DNA from 3 places in the Shewanella sp. MF05913 genome. Region 2 is predicted to be linked to each of the others. Evidence: predicted binding sites of a transcription regulator. Region 2 holds the regulator's gene; each other region holds the start of a gene.
The links. The regulator MetJ, encoded in region 2, represses methionine synthesis genes. The targets are predictions, from matches to a motif close to TAGACGTCTAGACGTCTA.
Positions count from the first base shown of each region.

Region 1: the regulator MetJ is predicted to act here: its motif matches at 3,076-3,093, upstream of serA (phosphoglycerate dehydrogenase).
Region 3: the regulator MetJ is predicted to act here: its motif matches at 5,922-5,939, upstream of metK (methionine adenosyltransferase).

Region 1 is NZ_JCAYNT010000006.1:55,611-62,920, reverse strand. It holds gene AC19MV_RS09765 (ABC transporter ATP-binding protein) at 1-415, opposite strand, end outside; gene ygfZ (tRNA-modifying protein YgfZ) at 585-1,547, opposite strand; gene serA (phosphoglycerate dehydrogenase) at 1,710-2,939, opposite strand; gene AC19MV_RS09750 (DUF2238 domain-containing protein) at 3,141-3,761, shown strand; gene AC19MV_RS09745 (helix-turn-helix transcriptional regulator) at 4,176-4,844, shown strand; gene AC19MV_RS09740 (PaaI family thioesterase) at 5,041-5,478, shown strand; gene AC19MV_RS09735 (YgjV family protein) at 5,646-5,891, shown strand; gene katB (catalase KatB) at 6,177-7,310, shown strand, end outside.
Region 2 is NZ_JCAYNT010000005.1:77,077-84,386, reverse strand. It holds gene AC19MV_RS08790 (tetrathionate reductase family octaheme c-type cytochrome) at 1-1,187, opposite strand, end outside; gene AC19MV_RS08785 (DUF3373 domain-containing protein) at 1,243-2,955, opposite strand; gene AC19MV_RS08780 (c-type cytochrome) at 3,107-3,436, opposite strand; gene AC19MV_RS08775 (sulfite exporter TauE/SafE family protein) at 3,692-4,432, opposite strand; gene metJ (met regulon transcriptional regulator MetJ) at 4,502-4,816, opposite strand; gene metB (cystathionine gamma-synthase) at 5,027-6,190, shown strand; gene AC19MV_RS08760 (bifunctional aspartate kinase/homoserine dehydrogenase II) at 6,305-7,310, shown strand, end outside.
Region 3 is NZ_JCAYNT010000014.1:89,646-96,955, forward strand. It holds gene AC19MV_RS15770 (ABC transporter ATP-binding protein) at 1-393, shown strand, start outside; gene AC19MV_RS15775 (Dyp-type peroxidase) at 602-1,540, shown strand; gene argR (transcriptional regulator ArgR) at 1,669-2,139, opposite strand; gene AC19MV_RS15785 (META domain-containing protein) at 2,310-2,750, opposite strand; gene AC19MV_RS15790 (hypothetical protein) at 2,873-3,091, shown strand; gene AC19MV_RS15795 (GNAT family N-acetyltransferase) at 3,095-3,643, shown strand; gene AC19MV_RS15800 (hypothetical protein) at 3,713-4,069, shown strand; gene AC19MV_RS15805 (GNAT family N-acetyltransferase) at 4,101-4,667, opposite strand; gene metK (methionine adenosyltransferase) at 4,740-5,891, opposite strand; gene tkt (transketolase) at 6,434-7,310, shown strand, end outside.

The DNA of each region.
Region 1 (7,310 bases), on a different contig from region 2:
ACAGTGGTGTGAGTCCCAGTTGATGACATAATTCATCACACCATGGGCTCCAACTTAATTGATTTAATGCCAATGAAAATTGAATGTTGTCGCGAACATTAAGAGGCGTAAGTAAGTTAAATTGCTGAAATATCACCCCAAGAGATTGACGTCGGTATTGGCTCCATTGCTTGTCTTGCCATTGGTTTACCGAGCACATCCTGTTGTTTTGACTAATGAGCATGTCGCCGCTATCGATAGTTTCAAAGCCACCAATAATGTTCAATAACGTGCTTTTACCACTGCCACTTGGGCCAGTGAGGGCAATCGTTTGCCCTTGCTCTAATGTTAAGCTGACCTGCTGCAACACACAATGGAATGACTCACCATCGCGAAATCCTTTGCTGATGTTGTCTAAGGTGACAATGCTGGTCATAGTCGCTCCATAACGAATGAGTTAAATCAAACTGTCACATTAACATCACCATAGTGACAGCTTGTTAACGTAATCATAATAACAACAATATACGTCAAATATTGCGTGAGTGTTCAAAAATAAAAAAGCGAACCTAGGGTTCGCTTTAATAATTAACTCTCTGATTTAATTAAGCATCGACTAATGAATAAGGTAATTCAATAATGGTCAATTGCGAGCTTTCATCGTCAGCGATACGCAGCTGCGCATTATTTTCGGTATCGTTGGGCAATACGGCAGTAAGAAGGACTTTATCGCCTTGTTGAACACACTCAATAATATTGCCCCCACGGCGGAAACCATCTTCTAAGGCGATTTCTAATTGGGTGTCAGTATTAATGGTTTGGCTGGTGGTGCCTGACAATATGTACAGAGCGCGTTTGTTGCCACCGCGATATTTCATTCTGGCGATAGTTTCTTGGCCCATGTAGCAGCCTTTGTTAAAGCTGATGCCATCAATGGCTTGTAAGTTACACATTTGTGCAACGTATTGGCCTGAATGGCTTGCATCAATATTAGGGTAACCTGCTTTGATTTCTAATGCCTGCCACGCGCTAGCATCCACTAATGTTTGTTGTGATGCATTGATTAACGCAGCCGCTTTTTCATCAGTAATAATCACAATGAAACGCTCGCCATCACGCAGTACCGCACCGCCGTCTACTATGGTTAAAGCCGCAGTGATATCGCCAAATTGTTGCGTTATAAATACCTGTGCTTCGCTGCCTGCCACGCCAATCATTTGATATTGGTTGCTGACATCGGCGAGCTCAGCTTTACTGAATACCGCGTATTTTTTGAGTTGCGGTAAATCAAGTTCAAGAGTCGATGTCGGCATTAACATAAACAAGCTGTCTGCAATGGCAAATGTACGGAAACTGGCTAACATTTTACCTTTAGGATCGCAGTGAGCGCCCCATTTCCATTGATCAGCGGTTAACGAAGTAATGTCGGTTGTCACCTGGCCATGAATAAAGCTGCGACCTTGTTCTCCAGTGACTTCGATTAATCCCATGTGAGACAAACGCGATAACATTAATGCTGGAGAGGTGGCAATGAAATCCCAATCGGGTTGGCTTGCTGAAATGGTCATAACGATCCCTAACGAAAGAATAAGACGATATGTGTTGAAGTGTAACGGATTAATATCATACTCAACAGAGGGCAGAGGTTTAAAGCTAATAAAAAAAAGCTACCTTGTGGGCAAGGTAGCTTTTATGGGCAGTTAGCCATTCACGAATGAGTTATGAGCTGATTAAAACAATACGCGAGCACGAATCGTGCCTTCAATTGATTTAAGTTCAACTAAGGCTTCTTCAGCTTGATCTGAGTCGACTTCCATTACCACGTAACCGATTTCAGCGGTGGTTTGTAAGTACTGAGCAGCAATGTTGATGCCTTTTTCAGAAAACGCCTGGTTGATTTTAATCAACACGCCAGGACGGTTTTGGTGAATATGCAATAAGCGCGAGGTACCACGGTGTTGTGCAAGAGACACTTCAGGGAAGTTAACTGCAGACAAGGTTGAACCGTTATCTGAGTATTTAACTAACTTACCCGCGACTTCAATACCAATGTTTTCTTGTGCTTCAGCGGTACTACCACCAATATGCGGTGTCAGTAACACATTGTCTAAACCACGTAATGGCGACACAAATTCATCGTCATTTGATTTTGGTTCAACAGGGAATACGTCAATCGCTGCACCGGCTAAATACTCTGAAGTTAACGCTTGCGCGAGATCGTCAATTTCTACCACAGTGCCGCGAGATGCGTTGATAAAGAAGCTGCCTTGACGCATTTTGGCAAACTCAGCTTTAGCAAACATATTCTTGGTTTGAGGCGTTTCAGGTACGTGTAAGCTCACAACATCGGCTTGGGCGAGTAATTCGTCCATTGAATGAATTTGTGACGCGTTACCCAGTGGCAATTTATCTTCGATATCAAAGAAAATCACTCTCATGCCTAAGGTTTCAGCCAAAATGCCCAGCTGCGTACCAATATGACCGTAACCAATCACACCTAAGGTTTTACCGCGTACTTCAACACTGCCGTTGGCGCTCTTTAACCAACCACCACGGTGTGAAATAGCATTACGTTGTGGAATGCCACGCATTAGCATAATAATTTCGCCAATGACTAATTCGGCTACGCTACGCGTATTGGAAAACGGTGCGTTGAAAACCGGGATACCCAGTTGTTCAGCGGTAGATAAGTCCACCTGGTTAGTGCCGATACAAAAACAGCCAATAGCGACTAGCTTTTCTGCATGGTGTAACACTTCTGCAGTGAGTTGAGTGCGCGAACGCAATCCAACAAAGTGAGCATCTTTAATGGAGGCGAGTAACGCCTCTTCGCCGAGTGAGGCTTTGTGATATTCAATATTGGTATAACCTGCACGTTCCAGTACATCAACCGCAGTTTGGTGGACGCCTTCCAACAGCAGGATTTTAATTTTATCCTTGTCAAGCGAGTGTTTCGCCATGATATGGGTACCCTCTCATCATTAAATGGTGCTTATGCTAATACATAGACTATTAGTGTTAATGCATGTACTTATAGTTGTGATATAAATGCGGACTTCCAACGCCATCCCAAAGTAGCACTTTTTTTATGGCTTGTGGAGGGCTAGATGGCTAAAGTAATATTTTAAATTTAGAACAATATCGCAGATGAGGAAATTAGGATGAAAATGCGCGTAATATGGATAGCGATTTACCTGTTGGTATTGTTGTGGTCGGTGAGCGACCCCAAAGATATGTTTACATGGTGGCTAGAAGCCATCCCCGCCTTAATTGCCTTACCTATACTCTTTTTTAGTCGTAAACGTTTTCCGCTAACGTCTTTAGCTTATTGGCTTATTTTAGTTCATTGTTGTGTATTACTGGTTGGCGCAAGATTCACTTATGCAGAAGTCCCTTGGTTTGACTGGCTAGCGCAGGTCATGGGGAGCGAGCGTAACAACTACGATAAAGTGGGGCACTTTGCCCAAGGCTTTATTCCGGTTATTTTGGCGCGTGAGATATTTATTCGTAAGCAGGTGATGCAAATTGGTGCCTGGTGCCAATTTTTAGCGGTGTGTTTCGTACTGGCATTTTCGGCTTTTTATGAACTGATTGAGTGGTGGGTTGCCGCGGCAACAGGCGAAAATGCCGAGGCGTTTTTAGGCACTCAAGGTTATGTGTGGGACACCCAGTCCGATATGTTTTTAGCCTTAATCGGTGGCATTGTTGCGTTGTTAGTGTTGACGCCAGTGCACAATAAACAAATAAAGCACATTATGGCGCAAAGCCAGCCCGTAAATTGAGCGAACTGTCGCAAGGCGGTTGATGTTATTACGACATAACCGCTGCTATTGTTAGCTTTTGGTAGTGTAAAACGGTAACGAATGTCAGTCTAACGAACTATTAATACTTTAGGTTGACATAATAGTCCTTTGTACTAACAAAAATTAGCTATTATTAGTGTATAACACAAGAGGCTTAGCCATTGAGCTTCTGCCTGTATTGCCAACCTAACCAAGCGTATAGAGTTGCTAGAGGTCACTAATCTGTTGTGATGATGATTTTAGTGTTATTGCTCTAAAGTATTAAATGTAAAACAGATTGTTTGCTTTCCTAAGTCTTAATGCTAGTCAATGCGTTTCTTTTACGTATAGAATGGTGCTTAGGATGTGCTCATGTATCAATGAGCAAAAATTAGCTTTTCAGGGAGAAGAGTGATGAGTTCTAATATCGATGAGTTGGTGTTTTTACATCAAATCGCAGCACCATGTCATTTGGCTATTTTAGCTGAATCAATCGGCTTGAAAACCCGTATTGTCAAGCATGCGGCCGAGCTTGAACTTGATAAAAATGCCAATAACTTTTATCTCATTTCACAAAAAGGTGCAGCACTAGACGCAAAAGGTATTCCTTTACTTGCGTCGCGTTTAGTTAATCATGTCCCTGTTGCATTATACCAAGTCGAACGCGGGTCATTAGACCAAGAGTCTGCATTATTACTGGGCGTACGTGGGCTATTGTATAGCGATCAACGTATGGACTTGATGTTAACTGGGCTCAGAAAAATGGTGTCTGATGAATTGTGGTACGACAGACCACTGATTAGTAAAATATTCAGACGTCTTGTAAAGCAACTCGACACCAATACCGAATTGCCAGAAGAAACCGAAGCCATGATGCAACGACTCACTAATCGTGAGCGGACGATCATCCAGCTGGTGTCGAGTGGTGCGCGTAATAAAGAAATCGCTCAGCGGTTATGCATAAGCGAACATACGGTAAAGGCGCATGTGTCATCTATTTTTAGGAAGACAGAGTCGCGTAATCGTGTCGAATTACTGCGATGGGCGCAAACCTATCAAAGTCATTGTGAGTTAGTAAGTTAGATAACATTGTCACATTGACTGGCATGGAATTGGTATAAGGAGCTTCGGCTCCTTTTTTGTATTTTGGGTGTTTTTCTTTGAATTATTTATACTCAAGTGTCAGAGTAAACAGAGAAAAGCACAATGATAAAACTGAAATGAAAAAGTAGACTCTTGAAGTCGACTGAATCGATAACAATAAAAATGGACTGTAATTATGAGTATTTGGTTTAGCAACGTTACCCTTGAAGATTGCGCTCGCTTAGATGCTGGGATGCAGGGTAAAGGTACATTAATGCAAACATTAGGCATTAAAATCACTGAAATTGGTGATGATTATATGGTGGCGACGATGCCGGCAAATCCATCGGTGCATAACCCGCTGGGGATTGTGCACGGTGGCGCAAATGTCGCATTAGCTGAAACCGTAGCCAGTTATGCGGCAAACTTTGTGGTCGACTTTACGCGTTATTATTGTGTCGGCCAGGAGATTAATGCTAACCATTTAAAAGCTTCACGCAATGGCGAGCTGACAGCCACCGCTAAGCCGGTTCATTTAGGCAAACGCAGCTCAGTTTGGGAAATCTTAATTCGTAACAGTGCTGGCGAGTTATGTTGTATTTCACGGATGACTGCAGCTGTTGTTGAGCGATAAACGACATTATATTTTAGCTAAATCAACGGTAGATCAAAGTTTTAGCCTTATAGGTATTATAATATTCCTACAAGATGCTTTACTTGATTAGTCGTCACGAATATAGCGCTATTAACTGGGGTTAATGGTGAGATAGCGTGATAATCACCTCTTTATAAGGAGAATCCATGGACAGTATTAATATCTGGGAATGGGTAGGTTACTTGGCTTCTGTCGTGGTCGCTATTTCGCTGATGATGTCTGACATCAAAAAGTTACGCTGGTGGAATTTGGTTGGTGCCGTTTTGTTTGTCGCTTATGGTTTAGCGATTGACGCGATTCCCGTGGCACTGGTCAATTTTTTTATTGTACTGATTGATATTTATTACCTCGTTAAGTTATATCGTGAACCTGCCCCAACGAACGATAAATAAGCCAACTTTTACAACACGTTCGTTCAATAAAGCCAAAATGCAGATTTTGGCTTTTTTATTGCCCACAATGTACGGATTGTCACTTCTTAATCGATTTTTCCAATATCATTACAAAACCCTAAATTGTTTTGGCGATTGTTGTTATCTGTTTTAATCGTTTTAATTAATTGCGAACAAGTTCTATTATCACTCCATCGAATGATGAGTTGAGTGAGGAAAATCATCATGGCAACAGTTTACGACTTAATTGAGCAATGGTTAACAGACCAGGCATAGGAGCAAGACATGAATCAAGGTAACTATTTAACAAGCCAAAATGGTGCTCCAGTAGCAGACGATCAAAACTCTTTGTCGGCAGGTGAGCGTGGGCCCCTACTTTTACAAGATTGGCATTTAATTGAAAAGCTTGCCCACTTTAACCGCGAACGTATTCCAGAGCGTGTTGTGCATGCAAAAGGTACCGGTGTTTTCGGCACATTTACGTTAACTAAAGATTTAAGCGAATTTACCATTGCCGATCATTTCAACGGTGTCGGTAAGCAGACCGAAACCTTTATGCGCTTCTCAACTGTTGGCGGCGAAATGGGCTCTGCTGATGCAGAACGCGACCCACGTGGGTTTGGTCTTCGTTTTTATACCGCACGTGGTAATCACGATATTGTGGGTAATAACACCCCAACATTTTTTATTCGTGATGGCATTAAGTTTCCTGATTTTATTCATACTCAAAAACGCCACCCACAAACTAATTTAAAAGATCCACAAGCCATGTGGGACTTTTGGGCACTTAATCCTGAGGCGATGCATCAAGTGACTATTTTGATGTCAGACCGTGGTATTCCGGCTAACTATCGTCAAATGCACGGTTATGGGTCGCATACATTTTCGTTCTGGAATGCCAAAGGGGAACGTTTTTGGGTTAAGTTTCACTTTAAGTCACAGCAAGGTGTAGTGAATTTAACAGGCGAACAAGCCGATATATTAAAAGGCATTGATCCTGACTCTTCACAGCGCGACATGATGGTAGCCATTAATGATGCTAACTTCCCTCGTTGGACGGTGAATGTGCAAATTATGCCCGAGGTAGATGCAAACACCTATGCCATTAACCCATTCGACTTAACCAAAGTATGGCCGCACAGCGATTATCCGTTAATCGAAGTGGGTGTACTTGAGTTAAACCGATTACCACAAAACTACTTTGCTGAAGTAGAGCAAGTGGCATTAGCACCAAGCAATTTAGTGCCGGGTGTTGGTGCATCGCCAGACAAAATGTTGCAGGCGAGACTGTTTTCGTATGCCGACGCACAGCGATACCGTATTGGTACTAACTACAACCAGCTACCGGTTAACTGTCCACATGCAGCCAAGGCAAATCATCATCAACGAGCTGGCGCAATGGCAGGGACACAGTGTCCA
Region 2 (7,310 bases):
ACCATGGTTGGGTTTGCTTCCATACCCAGTTTAGCGGCGAGATCCCAGTCAAATTTATCCCAATATCCACCTTCACCGTAAGTTTTTGGTGTGAGTAAAATATTAAGTTCTGTGTCGTAAATTTGCTTACCGGTATGCACTTTAAAAGGGTAAATCTTGGCTTTAGGGTCATTAATATTACCTAATGGATAAGCGAGTTTTACCGTTTTAGTCGGGTCAATTTTATCGCCAGCCATGTAGGCGTCGGCGTTGCCATTAAACCAGGCGTATTGTGGTGGCACATCTTTTTGCCAAATAAAGCTGCCTTTCTTTTTGTTAAAGGTGTGCTTGCCATTTTCATCAGTAGTGTCTTTCAAATCTTGCCCTGCAGCAGACCAGTCCCAACGCATTTTTGTTGGTTCTACTTTGGCAAAAGTGGGAATATGACAGGTTTGGCATGCCACGGTTGCGGTATGGGTGTTGAGTTTTTTGTTTTGATGCGGCGCGTCGTCATGACAATTGACACAACCAATTTTGGTTTCTCCTCCAGGTGAAACGCCCATGGCATTACCACTGATTTGATGTTTTTCAGTCACGTGGCATTCTTGGCATTGAAAGTCATTACCGTCGGTGTCCATGTGTACATCGGTTTCGCGATCTGGATAAGACATTGACGAGTCTAAGTCGCCATGTTTAACCGCATCACCACCGCCGCCGTAAAAATGGCAACTGCCGCAGTTATCGCGTACGGGCGCACCAACATTTTGGGCTACTCTGGCTAAGTCTACTTTACCAAATACTTCACCGGCACCCGCTGGGTCTTTCATGTAAGTCCCTGTGGTGTCGTGACACACTAAGCAGTCCACTTTGGTCATGTCTTTAAAATCGAATGTTGAATCTTTCCAACCATAACCGGCATGGCAACTTGTGCAGCGGGGCTCGTTACCTGAAATCGACACACAAAAGTTGTTAATACTGTTCTTTTTACCACGCTTGACGGTACGTCCTGGTAACTCTTGCTCTAGCTCCCATGTCCAGTGAGAAGATTTCATAAAGTCTTCGGCATGTTCTTTATGGCAGGTTAAGCATTGTGTGGTGACTTCGGGACCATTGGCAAAGGGCCCTTGCAGTGCATCTTTGTGATTAAAGGCAGCCTGAGCACTACTGCTTAACATCAGTAATACTGCCAGTGCTGTGAATGTTTTCATGATATGTGTCCTTACCCCTGAGTTTGTGCTCAGGGGGACCAATGAGAAGTTCAAGTTAGAAATTGATGGTCAGTGATGCATTGATGTCGTAGGCGGTGTCGACTACGGGCAACATTGAGTAAGCATTGCCTGCAATCACATCGTCTACTTTTTGTGGTGCACCCACTGGAGAACCACTGCCTGTGTATTCATAGTCGTAGTACAAACCGGCTAACTTGATAAACATTTTAGGATTAATATCAAAGATATAATAAGCTTCGGCAACATGACCGCGGGTGGCTAATTTACTGCCCATAGGGTCATCTTGTGCTTGGGTGAATGGGCTCCAGTATTTAGAACCATAGTTATATTCAAGGCCAAACTTGCCATATGGTGCTGGAATTTGCATTCCCACATATACGCCATAACCGTCTTTAGTGTCAGAGTCGACGGTTGAGGTTGGCACCATAATGATTTCTGTGCCTGTGCTGTTTAATGCCGCTTCAAATACGGCATCACTTAACATGCCACCAAATAAACCCGCATTGCCTGTCGGTTCAGCACGAGTCCAACCGAGTGAGGCAAACATTTTCATGTCTTCGTCTGATTCATAGGCATAGCCTAGGCCACCTAGGTACATATCACCAATCACACTGCTAGGCTGCACTCGGGTAACAAAGTTAAAGTTTTCAAACTTTTGCATATCTTGATACATGGTTGGCGCAAAAATACTGGCCAATTGTGTTGGGAATGCCATGGTGCCGGTGAAGCCGTCGTTTACATCTTTAGCGCCGAATAAGGTGAACTGTAAAAAGTGGTTGCCGTCATTGATGACGTCGATATTAAATCCACCTAGATGGGTATCTTTGGTGATGATATCGCCAAATAATTCACCGTTACCGTATTGTGATTCAAAGCCCTGGCCGTAGCAGAAACGGACCGTTTGGCCTTCAATGCCGGTAATATCGGTTAAGTCATACCCTAACGTTGCACCGTCGAAGTTAAAGTTAACGAGGTGGCCAGAGGGTGTACCGCCGCGAAGCTCATTTTCACGATAGTGACTTGGAGGCCCGTAAGTTGAAGGACGACGACCAATAGACAGGTATGCGCCGCTGCCATTAATGTCTTTCCAGTTAAAGTAGGCGCGCTCAACTTTTAATTCATCGCCACTGGTACTACCGCTGCTAGTGCCGTCCATGGTGAAGGAATTCCATGAATCAAATACTTTAACGCCTGTTGAGTCGCCCCAACTTTTGTACATAGTAAGACGTCCAGCAAAACTGACGTTATCCCACACTTTTGCATTAAGGTTTAGGCGAAGGCGGGTGGTGTAAAAAATATCATTATCGATATCTTGTTGGGTCTTTTGCCCCAATACCATCGGCATTACGCCTTGCAGCATACCGCTTTGGAATGCTGCGGCTAAATCAGGATTGGCCATCATCATTTGCCCTAAAGGTGAGCTGGCACTGCTTGGGTCGCCAAATTCACCGGCCATTGCTTTAGCGGCAAAGTCAGAAAAGTTGACGTTCATGGCGGGGTTCCAGGTGACATTTTGATAGTGTAATGAATGCACTTTCGTTCTAAAGTCACCGGTAATTTCGATTCTGTCTAATGCGCTATGACGTTCAGTTTTGTCAACGCGTGAGTTTAAGTAATCTAAATCTTCAGATATTTCGGCCAACTGCTTTTCTAGTTCGGCAATTTTTTGTACATCGGTGTCAGTTGCTACGGCTGCACCACTCATAAAGAGCGCGTTAGCAACCAGTATTGAGATAAGTGTTCTCATGATGTTTCTCCCCGTATTTGCCTAATATTGAATCAATTAAGCAAATTTTGGTTGTCAGATTCCCTGAGGCTAAGCCTCATTATTTTTTAATTCGATTCGGTTACTGGCTGATGTTGGCGTTTACTCAGAAACGTTGATCAGCTGGGCTGACTTAGCCGCAGGTTGCTGGCTGGTCTGAGTCGGCAGCATGGTCATACAAAAACTGTTGAATATCTTTTAGTTCTTGTTCAGACAATGCCTCAAAAACGGCAGGTTTTGCTTTGTGTTTGTCGCGCGAGAAGAAGCGATCCCATTGGCTCATGGTTTTGCTCATCGGGGTGAGCTCTTGACCTTCGCTATTGGCACTGTGACAGGCTTTACATTCTTTTTTGTACAGGTGTTTACCTTTTTTAGGGTTGCCGCCATCGGCTGCCATGACCTGGCTACCGAGAGATAATGCAATAGCGACTGCGATACCAACTTTAATATAAGTGTTCATCATGTTTATCCTCTATGGGCTTTTATAGGTTGTGCCTTAGCAATATTGCTGTATTGCTTTGCTGTAAATAATGTTACCTAAAAAGAGGTATTGTTAATTTGAAGTAGATCATATTCATGAGAAAAATCTAATTGAAAAAAAGTTAATTGAAAAAAATCTAATGAACTTGTGTGACGCAGATCTATTGCTAATTTGGCTGGATGCTTGATAGGCGGGTTAGGGTATATTTTGAGATGTAAAAAGAGATCGCTTTTAGGGTTAGTTGGCTAATGCCATCACTGATTTAACCACTAAAACCGTGGCGCTGATGCTGCAGAGCACGAGAGTGGCAAGACGGGTTTTGTTTTTATCGACGTGGTTGATTAACAAACCCGAGACAAGATAGCCGCCAATGACTGACGGTAGCAGCATCAGTGACAACCACAAATGCTTTATTTCTACTAAACCGACCACGGCTAAAATGGCTAACGCAATCAGTGAGCTGAATACAAAAAAGGCTGACAATGCCGCTCTAAATTGGCTAGCATCTTGTCCGGCGAGTAAAATCGCCATCGGTGGGCCACCAATCGCGGCGATGTTGCCAAAAATACCGGAGAATACTCCAGCAATAAATAAGCTTATACGGTTGATGGGGGCGGTAATCTTGTAAACACTCAGAATCACGGCAATGTATACGATAGCCGCAATAATTAAGCCGAGTATGGCTTGTGGGGCAAACAGTAATAATCCTGCACCCACAAATCCACCGGGGATCCGGCCGAGTAAGGCGTATTGCAAGCCATTAAATTGCAGGTGACCGCGTTCTCTGTATAAGGTCATTGCCGAAATGGCAAATCCCATAACAATTATGGGGACAGGGACAAGTTGGGGATTAACAATATACAGCAGAGGGCTTGCGACAACGGCTAACCCAAAGCCAATTAAGCTTTGGGTTAGCGCGCCAAAAAAAACGATAACTGATGCCAGTATCAATGTAGATGGATCGATAAATGACATCATAAGTTCTCTATAAAAATATCACGACTTCTTATTAGGGTCGCTTCAAAGTCTGTTGATTAAGTCTGTGGGTTATTCCATTTCTTCCCACTCAATACCCATCTCATCCATTAACTTTTTCGCTTCACTTGGAATGCTATCCGGTTCATCTTTGGATAAATCACCGTCATGAGGTAATGGTTGGCCTGTGTATGCATGCAAAAATGCCTCGCATAACAGTTCACTGTTGGTCGCATGACGCAGATTATTTATCTGGCGACGGGTACGCTCATCTGTCAGTACTTTTAATACTTTTAAAGGGATAGAAACTGTAATCTTTTTTACTTGTTCATTCTTTTTGCCGTGTTCGGCATATGGGCTGATATATTCGCCATTCCACTCAGTCATTAACTTACCCTTAACGATAAATACGGGGCAGATTTTAACCCCTTACAATCTCTAGTCAAATTATTGCTACTATTTAGTGACGATTGCAAATAGATTTCTTTATGTTTAGACGTCTAAACGTCTAATTTAGGTTGACGTACGCTAACCTCTTAGGTAAATTTGGACGTCTAGACATCTATTTTGTGTGTTTGTGAATTTTTAGGAGTCTTTATGACTAAGTATCAAAGCGCCACATTGGCCGTTCGCCAGGGTATAGAATCAGACACACAACATGGAGCCGTAGTACCACCGATTTATTTATCGACCAATTATTCGTTCGACGGCCATAAAAATCCGCGCGAATTTGACTACAGCCGATCAGGCAATCCTACTCGTTGCATATTAGGTGACGCGCTGGCAAAACTTGAGCAAGGTGCAACCGGAGTGGTGACATGCACAGGTATGGCGGCCATTACATTGGTGACCAGCTTACTCGGCCCTGATGATTTATTAGTGGTTCCGCACGACTGTTATGGTGGCAGTTATCGCTTGTTTACCAATTTGGCTAAAAAAGGCCAATTTAAATTAGTGGTTGTCGACCAAACCGATGCTCAAGCATTGAGCCAAGCCATAGCGCAAAAACCTAAAATGGTGTGGTTAGAAACCCCGTCAAACCCATTACTACGCGTGGTTGATATTGAATCGATTAGCCATGCTTGTCGCGACGTTGGTGCATTAGTTACGGTAGATAACACCTTTTTATCACCCATTTTACAGCAACCTTTATTGTTAGGTGCTGATATCGTTATTCACTCAACCACTAAATACATTAACGGCCATAGTGATGTGGTTGGCGGCGCTGTGGTGGCTAAAGATCCTGAATTAGGTGAGCTACTACATTGGTGGTCAAACACCCTTGGGTTAACCGGCTCTGCGTTTGACAGTTACTTAACCTTACGCGGTTTACGCACACTAGCAGTGCGAATTCGAGAGCATCAACGTAATGCACAAAAGATTGTGGAACTGCTTAATGCCAGCGACGTGGTTGCTAAAGTGTACTATCCCGGTTTAAAAGACCATCCAGGTCACGAAATTGCGGCAAAACAACAACAAGGCTTTGGTGCTATGTTAAGTTTTGAATTGCAAGGTGGCGAGGCAGAAGTGGTGGCATTTTTAAATGCGCTGACATTGTTCAGTGTTGCTGAAAGTTTAGGCGGAGTGGAAAGTTTAGTCGCCGTTCCGGCCACGATGACCCACAGAGCAATGGATGCAGAAGCACGCCAAGAGGCTGGTATTAAAGACACTTTATTGAGACTATCTGTCGGCATTGAAGATGCTGAAGATTTGGTTGCTGATATTAAAGCCGGTTTAGCCGCAGTTGCAGCAATTAAATAGCCTGAACTTGGGTAAAATTAGCTTAATTTACGTTTATGTTAGCTGTAGTTTTCGTTAAATAAAGTAAAATAGCAGTCGCAATAAAAAAAGTCGTAGTTGTTTAAGGAGTGCGTAATGGCGCGAGGTCATTTACATAAGTTTGGTGGTTCTAGTTTAGCGGATGCTGATTGCTATCGTCGTGTTGCCCATATTTTACTGACTCATGGTAACAGTGATGATCTTGTGGTGGTGTCTGCTGCCGGTAAAACCACTAACTTCTTATATAAATTACTCAGTTTGCGCGACAGCGGTCAACTTTGGCAAGAAGAGCTGCAAGTGCTCATTAGTTATCAGCAAACCTTAATTGAGCAACTATTGTCAAACGAGCAGGCGCGTGATTTGCGTGAGCGCTTGTCTACCGACAGAGCGCAATTAGTTAGCTTGTTGTCTTTAGAGCAGCACAACGATTATCAGTTAAACCAGGTTGTGAGTTTTGGTGAACGCTGGTCTGCACGCTTAATGGCAGCATTACTGCGCGAAACTGGCGTGGCTGCAACGCATGTTGATGCCTGTTCTATTTTGGTTGCCGACGAAGGATCAGTGCCTAATATTTTAGTGCAAGAGTCGCGCGACAAGGTGCAAGCTTTGTTGGCTTTGCATCCGCAAGAGCGTTTAGTGATTACCGGTTTTATTTGTGCTAACCGCCATGGTGATACCTTATTGCTGGGCCGTAATGGTTCTGACTTTAGCGCCACGCTAATAGCTAGCCTGGCTGACATTGAACGTGTCACCATTTGGACTGATGTTGAAGGGGTGTTTAACGCTGACCCTAACAAAATTAATGATGCCAAATTGCTTAAAAGCATGTCTTTAGCAGAAGCTGATCGCCTTGCGCGTTTAGGCTCGCCTGTTTTGCACTCACGTACTTTGCAGCCATTATTTAACACCGATGTGAGTTTAGCTGTACGTTCAAGCTACGCATCTCACACCGACTTTACCTTAATTGCTCCACTGAGTTCATCGGCTAGCGCACCTGTGGTGACTAACCTCAATGAAGTGGTGTTATTTAGCTTTAAACTCAACACCGAGATTGCACCACTGCTGGCTATTTTAGATCAAGCAGGCCTGACGCCATTAGCAT
Region 3 (7,310 bases), on a different contig from region 2:
GTTCAACATGGCGCCGCAGAAACCTTGTATGCCAATCCCAATAGCCGTTACGTCGCAGACTTTTTGGGTACCACAAATTATTTACCCGTTACGTTATTAAGCAGTCATCAGGTACAGAGTCCATTAGGTGTGCTAACCAGTTCTACTGCGTTAAGCCATGCTGTTGGGGCGCAGGGGCAATTATTATTAAGGCCACAACAAATGATGCTGCAAGCCGATCCAAAGGGCCTCGGGGAAGTCATCGATCGGCGGTTTTTAGGCTCAGTGTGTCATTACCAAGTTAAGTTAAATGATATTTATATAGAAGTGAGCAGTCCAATCATGAGTTTTGCAGCGGGCCAGCGAGTCAGCCTTACCGTTGCCGAGCACCCACTGGTGGTTTTTCTTGATTAACATATTGCTCAACTTAGTCGTTATTTGCTTGCTGCGGTGATAATTGACTGTGAATGGCAGTTAATCATCTAAATGTGAGTGCACTTCAAGTAATTTGTGGTTATTTAGGCTAAAGTGATTTGGCTTAATGATTACAAATCTAATATCATCAATTTGTTAAGTAATATGCATTTAGGCCGACAAACAGTATTAAGGTGGATGAGTTTATATGGGTAACCAAGTTATGCCTCGTGAACAGTTAGGAATTTGCGCAGAAGGGAATTTACACAGTGTGTATTTGATGTTTAACGCTATTGATGGTGTTGAAGAGCAGTTACGCCCATCAATTGCTAATGTGGCGCAATACATATACGAACTCACGGACCAATATGCCGACAGTGCTTTTAATGGCTTTGTGGGGATTGGCGCTAACTTTTGGGATACTTTTTATCCTCAAGCACGCCCTGCATTGTTAAAACCGTTTCCGGCGATGAACGAAGGTAACCGTGACGCACCTGCAATGGAGTATGATATTTTTGTGCATATCCGCTGTGATCGCTACGATATTTTGCATTTAGTGGCCAATGAGATTAACCAAATGTTTGAAGATTTGGTTGAACTCGTTGATGAAGAACGTGGTTTCCGCTTTATGGACAGCCGTGATTTAACTGGCTTTGTCGATGGCACCGAAAATCCGAAAGGACGTCATCGTCAGCAAGTCGCATTAGTGGGTAATGAAGATCCTGAGTTCACTTCAGGTAGTTATGTGCATGTACAAAAATACAAACATAACCTCAGCAAGTGGCATAGATTACCTCTAAAAAAACAAGAAGATATTTATGGCCGTACTAAGGTCGACGATATTGAATATGAATCTGAAGATAAGCCGTTAACAAGCCATACAAAGCGGGTTAATTTAAAAGATGATCAAGGTAACTCATTAGAGATTTTGCGCCAGAGCATGCCTTTTGGTTCGGTAAAAGAGCAGGGATTAGTGTTCATTTCTGTGTGCAAAACACCAGAACATTTTGAGAAAATGTTACGCAGTATGGTGCACGGTGATGCTCATGGTAATCATGACCATTTAATGCTGTTTACCAAAGCCTTAACCGGGTCGTCTTTCTTTGTTCCTTCTCTGGACTTTTTAACCCAGTTTGACGACGCATAATCGGTTCTCTGCTGTTTAGGGTTTATCTTTAGGCAATAAAAAAGCAATGCCGAGGCATTGCTTTTTTATATCTCAACATTGTTTAATTCTGCTTAATGCTAGAATTAAAATTCAGTTTAAGTGCTTTATTATTCTGTGTAGTTAAACAGAGATTTAACGGTTTCTAAGGTGTCATCAATTGTTTTGATGCTGGCAGGGCAGATGAAAATGGTATCATCACCTGCGATAGTGCCTAAAATACCTTCGGGCTTACCTATAGAGTCGAGTAAGCGAGCAATTAATTGTGCAGCACCAGGACTGGTTCTTACCACAATCATGGCTTGGTTATGATCAACATCTAGCACTAGATTTTTTAGTGGGCTGCCAGCTGTTGGTACACCTAGCTCTGCTGGTAAACAGTACACCATTTCTTGTTTAGCATTGCGCGTACGTACCGCGCCAAACTTGCTAAGCATACGAGATACTTTTGATTGATTAATATTGCCGAATCCTTCGGCTTGAAGCGCAATAACAATCTCACTTTGGCTTCCAAAACGCTCTTCTTTCAGAATCGCTTTAAAAGTTTTAACGAGCTCATCCTGATTTCTTGTCGCTGGCATAATGATATTTCATCTTATAGTTGTTATTCAAAAAACTTGCACATTTTGAATAGATCCACTTATTAAGTCAAGAAAGAATCATATTTTTTGAATAAAAATTCAAATTAAGAGTGGAACTTAATGCTGACACCTTGCGGGTTATATGAACAATTATCACCGCGATATGGCGATTACAGTGCTTTTGGTGGTTCGCCTAAGTCATTTAAGCGGCTAAGCACTAATAAAGTATCACCATTTTTAGCCAGTAAATTGAGCTTCCCATTAGAAAAACCTGCATGCTGTACCAATGATATTGCTTGCATTAAGTCGGCTTCTTGCGCCATTAATGAATCGATACATGCTTTCATCGTGGCGCCAGCGGTGGTGAGCTGTAACAGATTACCTTGTTGAGTATATTGGCCAAAAAATTGATTACAGCTATTGTTACCAGTGAGTTGTCCGTCTTGAGCAAACACGATATTGGCTGGGCTGTGGTAAATAGCAGGCGTATCGAGAACAGTTTCGACATGCCATGTGCCAATGAGTTGATCGCTTGAGAGTTGTAATGGTGGGTTTTGACAAGCACTGAGGCCAAAAAGTAAAACGGCGGCAGTAAGAATAGGCTTTATCATGTTGTTAATGTTCCTAAAATAACAAAAGCCATTATTCTACTATTTGTTCAGCGCATTTAGGGGGATAATGACCTAATTATTGGTTTAATTAACATAATTTAACCTGTTTACGGGTACACCATATGATCAAACTACTCAAAATTTTACACTTTATTGGCATCGCTATGTTGCTGGTGGGTGTGTATTTATACCTGCAGACAGAGTTTGGCCAGCAAGTGAGCGGCATGTTAGTGATTGCCTTGCTCATTGGGATTGGCACGTTAATTATGTCGCCGTTACCTGTTGCACTGGTTATCGAGTGGGCACAAAAACAACCTTCTTCTTTCAATTCAAAGGAATAACCATTGTCATTCATCGTCCGTAAAGCTGTATTAACCGACGCCAAAGCCATCGCGCACTTAGAACGTGCCCATGTTGATGACGAACTAACCACCCCTAACGGCATTTTACATGCTCATTCGTTAACCATTAGCGAAGTTAAGCAATTAATTATTCAGCACTGGATAGTGGTTGCCGAACAACAAGGCGACATTATCGGTTATGTTGTTGCCGCGAAATGGGTCTTTGTTTCTTCTCAGCCATTGTATCGTAATATTATTCAACGAATTAAATTTGCTGATTTTGAAGGACGTCCTTTATCGACCACCAATACCTGCCAATATGGGCCAGTTTGGATTAATAAATCATATCGAGGTAATGGTATATTTGAGGCGATGGTTAACGAACTTAAATTGCTTTTAAAAGACCGTTATCCGTTTATGGTGACCTATATTGCCGCCGATAATGCTCGTTCACTCGCTGCGCACCAAAATAAAGCGGCTATGCAGATATTAGAAGGCTTTAGTTTTGAGCAGCGTGATTATCAATTGCTGATCACTGAAACACAAAAGTAAGCGGTTGTTCCATACAGTGGCCGTGTGCGGTGTCACGGCTGCTTAAATCAATGCCGCAGAGGGTCACCGATGACAACTCGTTTTAACGCACTTTTTGAACCGTATTTGGTGCTGACGCTGTCGGCCTTTGATAACATGAAGCTGGTTGTTGCAGTGTTGTCTGAGATTAATGAACCCTATCAATGCGTTGAAGCTAAGATGTCAATATCGCCTGTCAATACTTCAATGGAGACAGGGTATTTTGTGCGTTGGCATGATGCATGGCTATTTTGCGGGTTAACCAACTCCTATTGTGCTTCTATTGTGTTGTTTACTGAGATTGAACGAATTGAAATGACATCATTAACGAGTCTAAATATCCCTGTAATGACGATGCAACAAGTTGGGTTTATGTGTGTTGAAAGTGCCCATTTTGATCACTGCTAACGTCTGCTATATGCTCATCATGTTTACCGTTTCACGATAGCTGCATAATAATAAGCGGCCTGCTTTCACTGTGATAACGCTGATACAGTTGCATTATCTCTGCAGGAACTTGAGCTATATGAGCGGGTTGTAACCACTGAAATTGTTGTTGCTGATATAACGCCTGCAAGCTGATATCGGTAAAAAGGAAGCACTTTTGCGGTATTAATGTGGGCGCAATAAATTGAAGTAGTTGAGTCGCTAGTTTTTTACCCCGCAGGTGCGGCGCCACTAATAAGCCGCTGATCAGCTGATATTGACCAACATGTTTAATTCTTACAGCAGCAATGATTTCGCGAGACTCCAAACCTTCACGACCAGAGGTGATAGTTGAATTTACCTCATTGTGTGGCAACGCTTGCGGATTAGCCGTATCGCGTGCTTTAACATCCTCTTGATAAATAACCGCAACAGACTCTTTGCTCGATACTCTGGAATAAGCCATATGTTGGCGATAAAACAACTTAATTGCTGACCACTGCTTTATTTGCTGCAACGATGCAGCGCAATGCTCATATTGAGTGGGTAAGTTAGTCTCTACCCAGCGGATGTTTATCATAATGTTTATTTTTCTAATATTAACAAAAAACCGCCATGCGGCGGTTTTGTGTGGGCTGGACAGCTCGGTTAATTATAAACCGGCGTCAGCACGTAATGCTTCAGCTTTGTCTGTCGCTTCCCATGGGAAAATATCGCGACCAAAGTGACCATAAGCTGCCGTTTGTTGGTAGATTGGGCGCGCCAAATCTAACATCGCGGTTAAGCCATATGGACGTAGTTCGAAGTGTTGACGCACTAACTTAATCAATACTTCTTCAGACACTTTACCAGTACCGAATGTTTCGATACTGATTGAAGTAGGTTCTGCAACACCAATTGCATAAGACACTTGAAGCTCACAGCGATCAGCAAGACCGGCAGCAACAATGTTTTTAGCAACATAACGTGCCGCATAAGCTGCGCTACGGTCTACTTTTGATGGGTCTTTACCAGAGAAAGCACCACCACCGTGACGCGCCATACCGCCGTATGTGTCAACAATGATCTTACGACCTGTTAAACCACAATCACCCACTGGGCCGCCAATGACAAAACGACCGGTTGGGTTAATAAAGTATTTAGTGTCTTTATTTAACCACTGTGCAGGTAATACCGGCTTAATAATGGTTTCCATTACGGCTTCAATCAAGTCAGCTTGGGTAACATCTTCACGGTGTTGAGTTGACAGTACGATTGCATCAATACCAATAATTTTGCCGTCGTCGTATGCAAAAGTCACCTGGCTTTTTGCATCAGGGCGTAACCACGGCAAGGTGCCGTCTTTACGAACTTCAGACTGACGCTTCACTAATTTGTGGGCATAAGTAATTGGTGCTGGCATTAATACGTCGGTTTCATTGCTGGCATAACCAAACATTAACCCTTGGTCGCCCGCGCCTTGCTCTGCAGGATCTGAACGGTCAACACCTTGGTTGATGTCCGGAGACTGTTTGCCAATAGCATTTAAAACTGCACATGAATCGGCATCAAAACCCATATCTGAATTGGTATAACCGATTTCGCGTACCGTTTTACGGGTAATCTCTTCAATATCGACCCAAGCAGAAGTGGTGACTTCACCACCGACTAATACCATGCCTGTTTTAACATATGTTTCGCACGCAACACGAGCTTTAGGATCTTGCTCAAGTATTGCGTCTAATACCGCATCAGAAATCTGATCGGCGATTTTATCTGGATGACCTTCTGAGACTGACTCAGAGGTAAACAAGTGCTTTGCCATAATAGGAGAATCTCGTTGGTTGCATTTGAATATACGTCTAGACGTCTATTTTAGTCGAAATCGAAATCGATAACACCCCCTAATACGAATTTAACTGGAGAATTGTGCAGTGGTGCATGAATATTTTTTATTTACAAGGAGAGTGTTTAGCTTTGAGGTTAATTAACTTTCTGATTAAAAAGGTTTTTGAAGTTTTATTTTGTTCTGTTTTAATCACTTTGGTGTCATTAATTGAACAATGTTAAGGTTGGTTATTGGGTATTAGCTGAAGTTGTAATATGTTTTTTTACTGATGTTGAGTTGCTTTTTAGCTTGACTGTCAATAAATAATTACTCAGAACATCAATGTCTCAGATTGGTTTTTACTTTTGAGAGGTGGTGTATAAAGTTGAGCTGTTTTGAGACCTGTAGTGGTCAAAAATATGGTTTATTAGCGACAAAAAATGTAATGAGAGAAATTTTAATTTGCGTCACATCGCCTTGTAGGGGAAAATATGGCTTCACAATTGCCCGTTAGACCTTACAAACAAGCAGGAGAGAGCATGTCATCTCGTAAAGTACTCGCTAACGCTATTCGCGCCCTAAGTATGGATGCGGTTCAAAAAGCCAATTCTGGTCATCCAGGTGCCCCAATGGGGATGGCTGATATCGCCGAAGTGCTATGGAATGATTTTCTAAAGCACAATCCAACTAATCCTAACTGGGTCGATCGCGATCGTTTTGTTCTGTCAAACGGTCATGGCTCTATGCTTATCTACTCTTTACTGCATTTATCTGGTTATGAATTGCCTATCGAAGAGCTAAAGCAATTCCGTCAGTTGCATTCTAAAACACCTGGTCATCCTGAATATGGTTATACCCCTGGTGTTGAAACCACAACGGGTCCTTTAGGTGCGGGTATCAGTAACGCAGTGGGTATGGCGATTGCGGAAAAAACCCTAGCCGCACAGTTTAACCGTCCTGGTCACGATATTGTTGACCACTACACTTATTGTTTCTTAGGTGACGGTTGTTTAATGGAAGGTATTTCTCACGAAGCCAGTTCATTAGCCGGTACCTTAGGCCTTGGTAAGTTAGTGGCATTTTGGGATGACAACGGTATTTCTATCGATGGTCATGTTGAAGGTTGGTTTACTGACGATACCCCTAAGCGTTTTGAAGCTTACGGCTGGCATGTTATTGCGGGTGTTGATGGTCATAATCCTGATGCTATCCGTGCCGCAATTGAAGAAGCTAAGTCTGTAACAGATAAGCCATCTATGATTTGCTGCAAAACCATTATTGGTTTTGGTTCGCCAAACAAGTCTGGCAGCCATGACTGTCACGGCGCGCCACTAGGTGATGCTGAAATTGCAGCCGCACGTGAATTCTTAAACTGGCCACATGCGCCGTTTGATATTCCGTCTGACGTGTATGCTG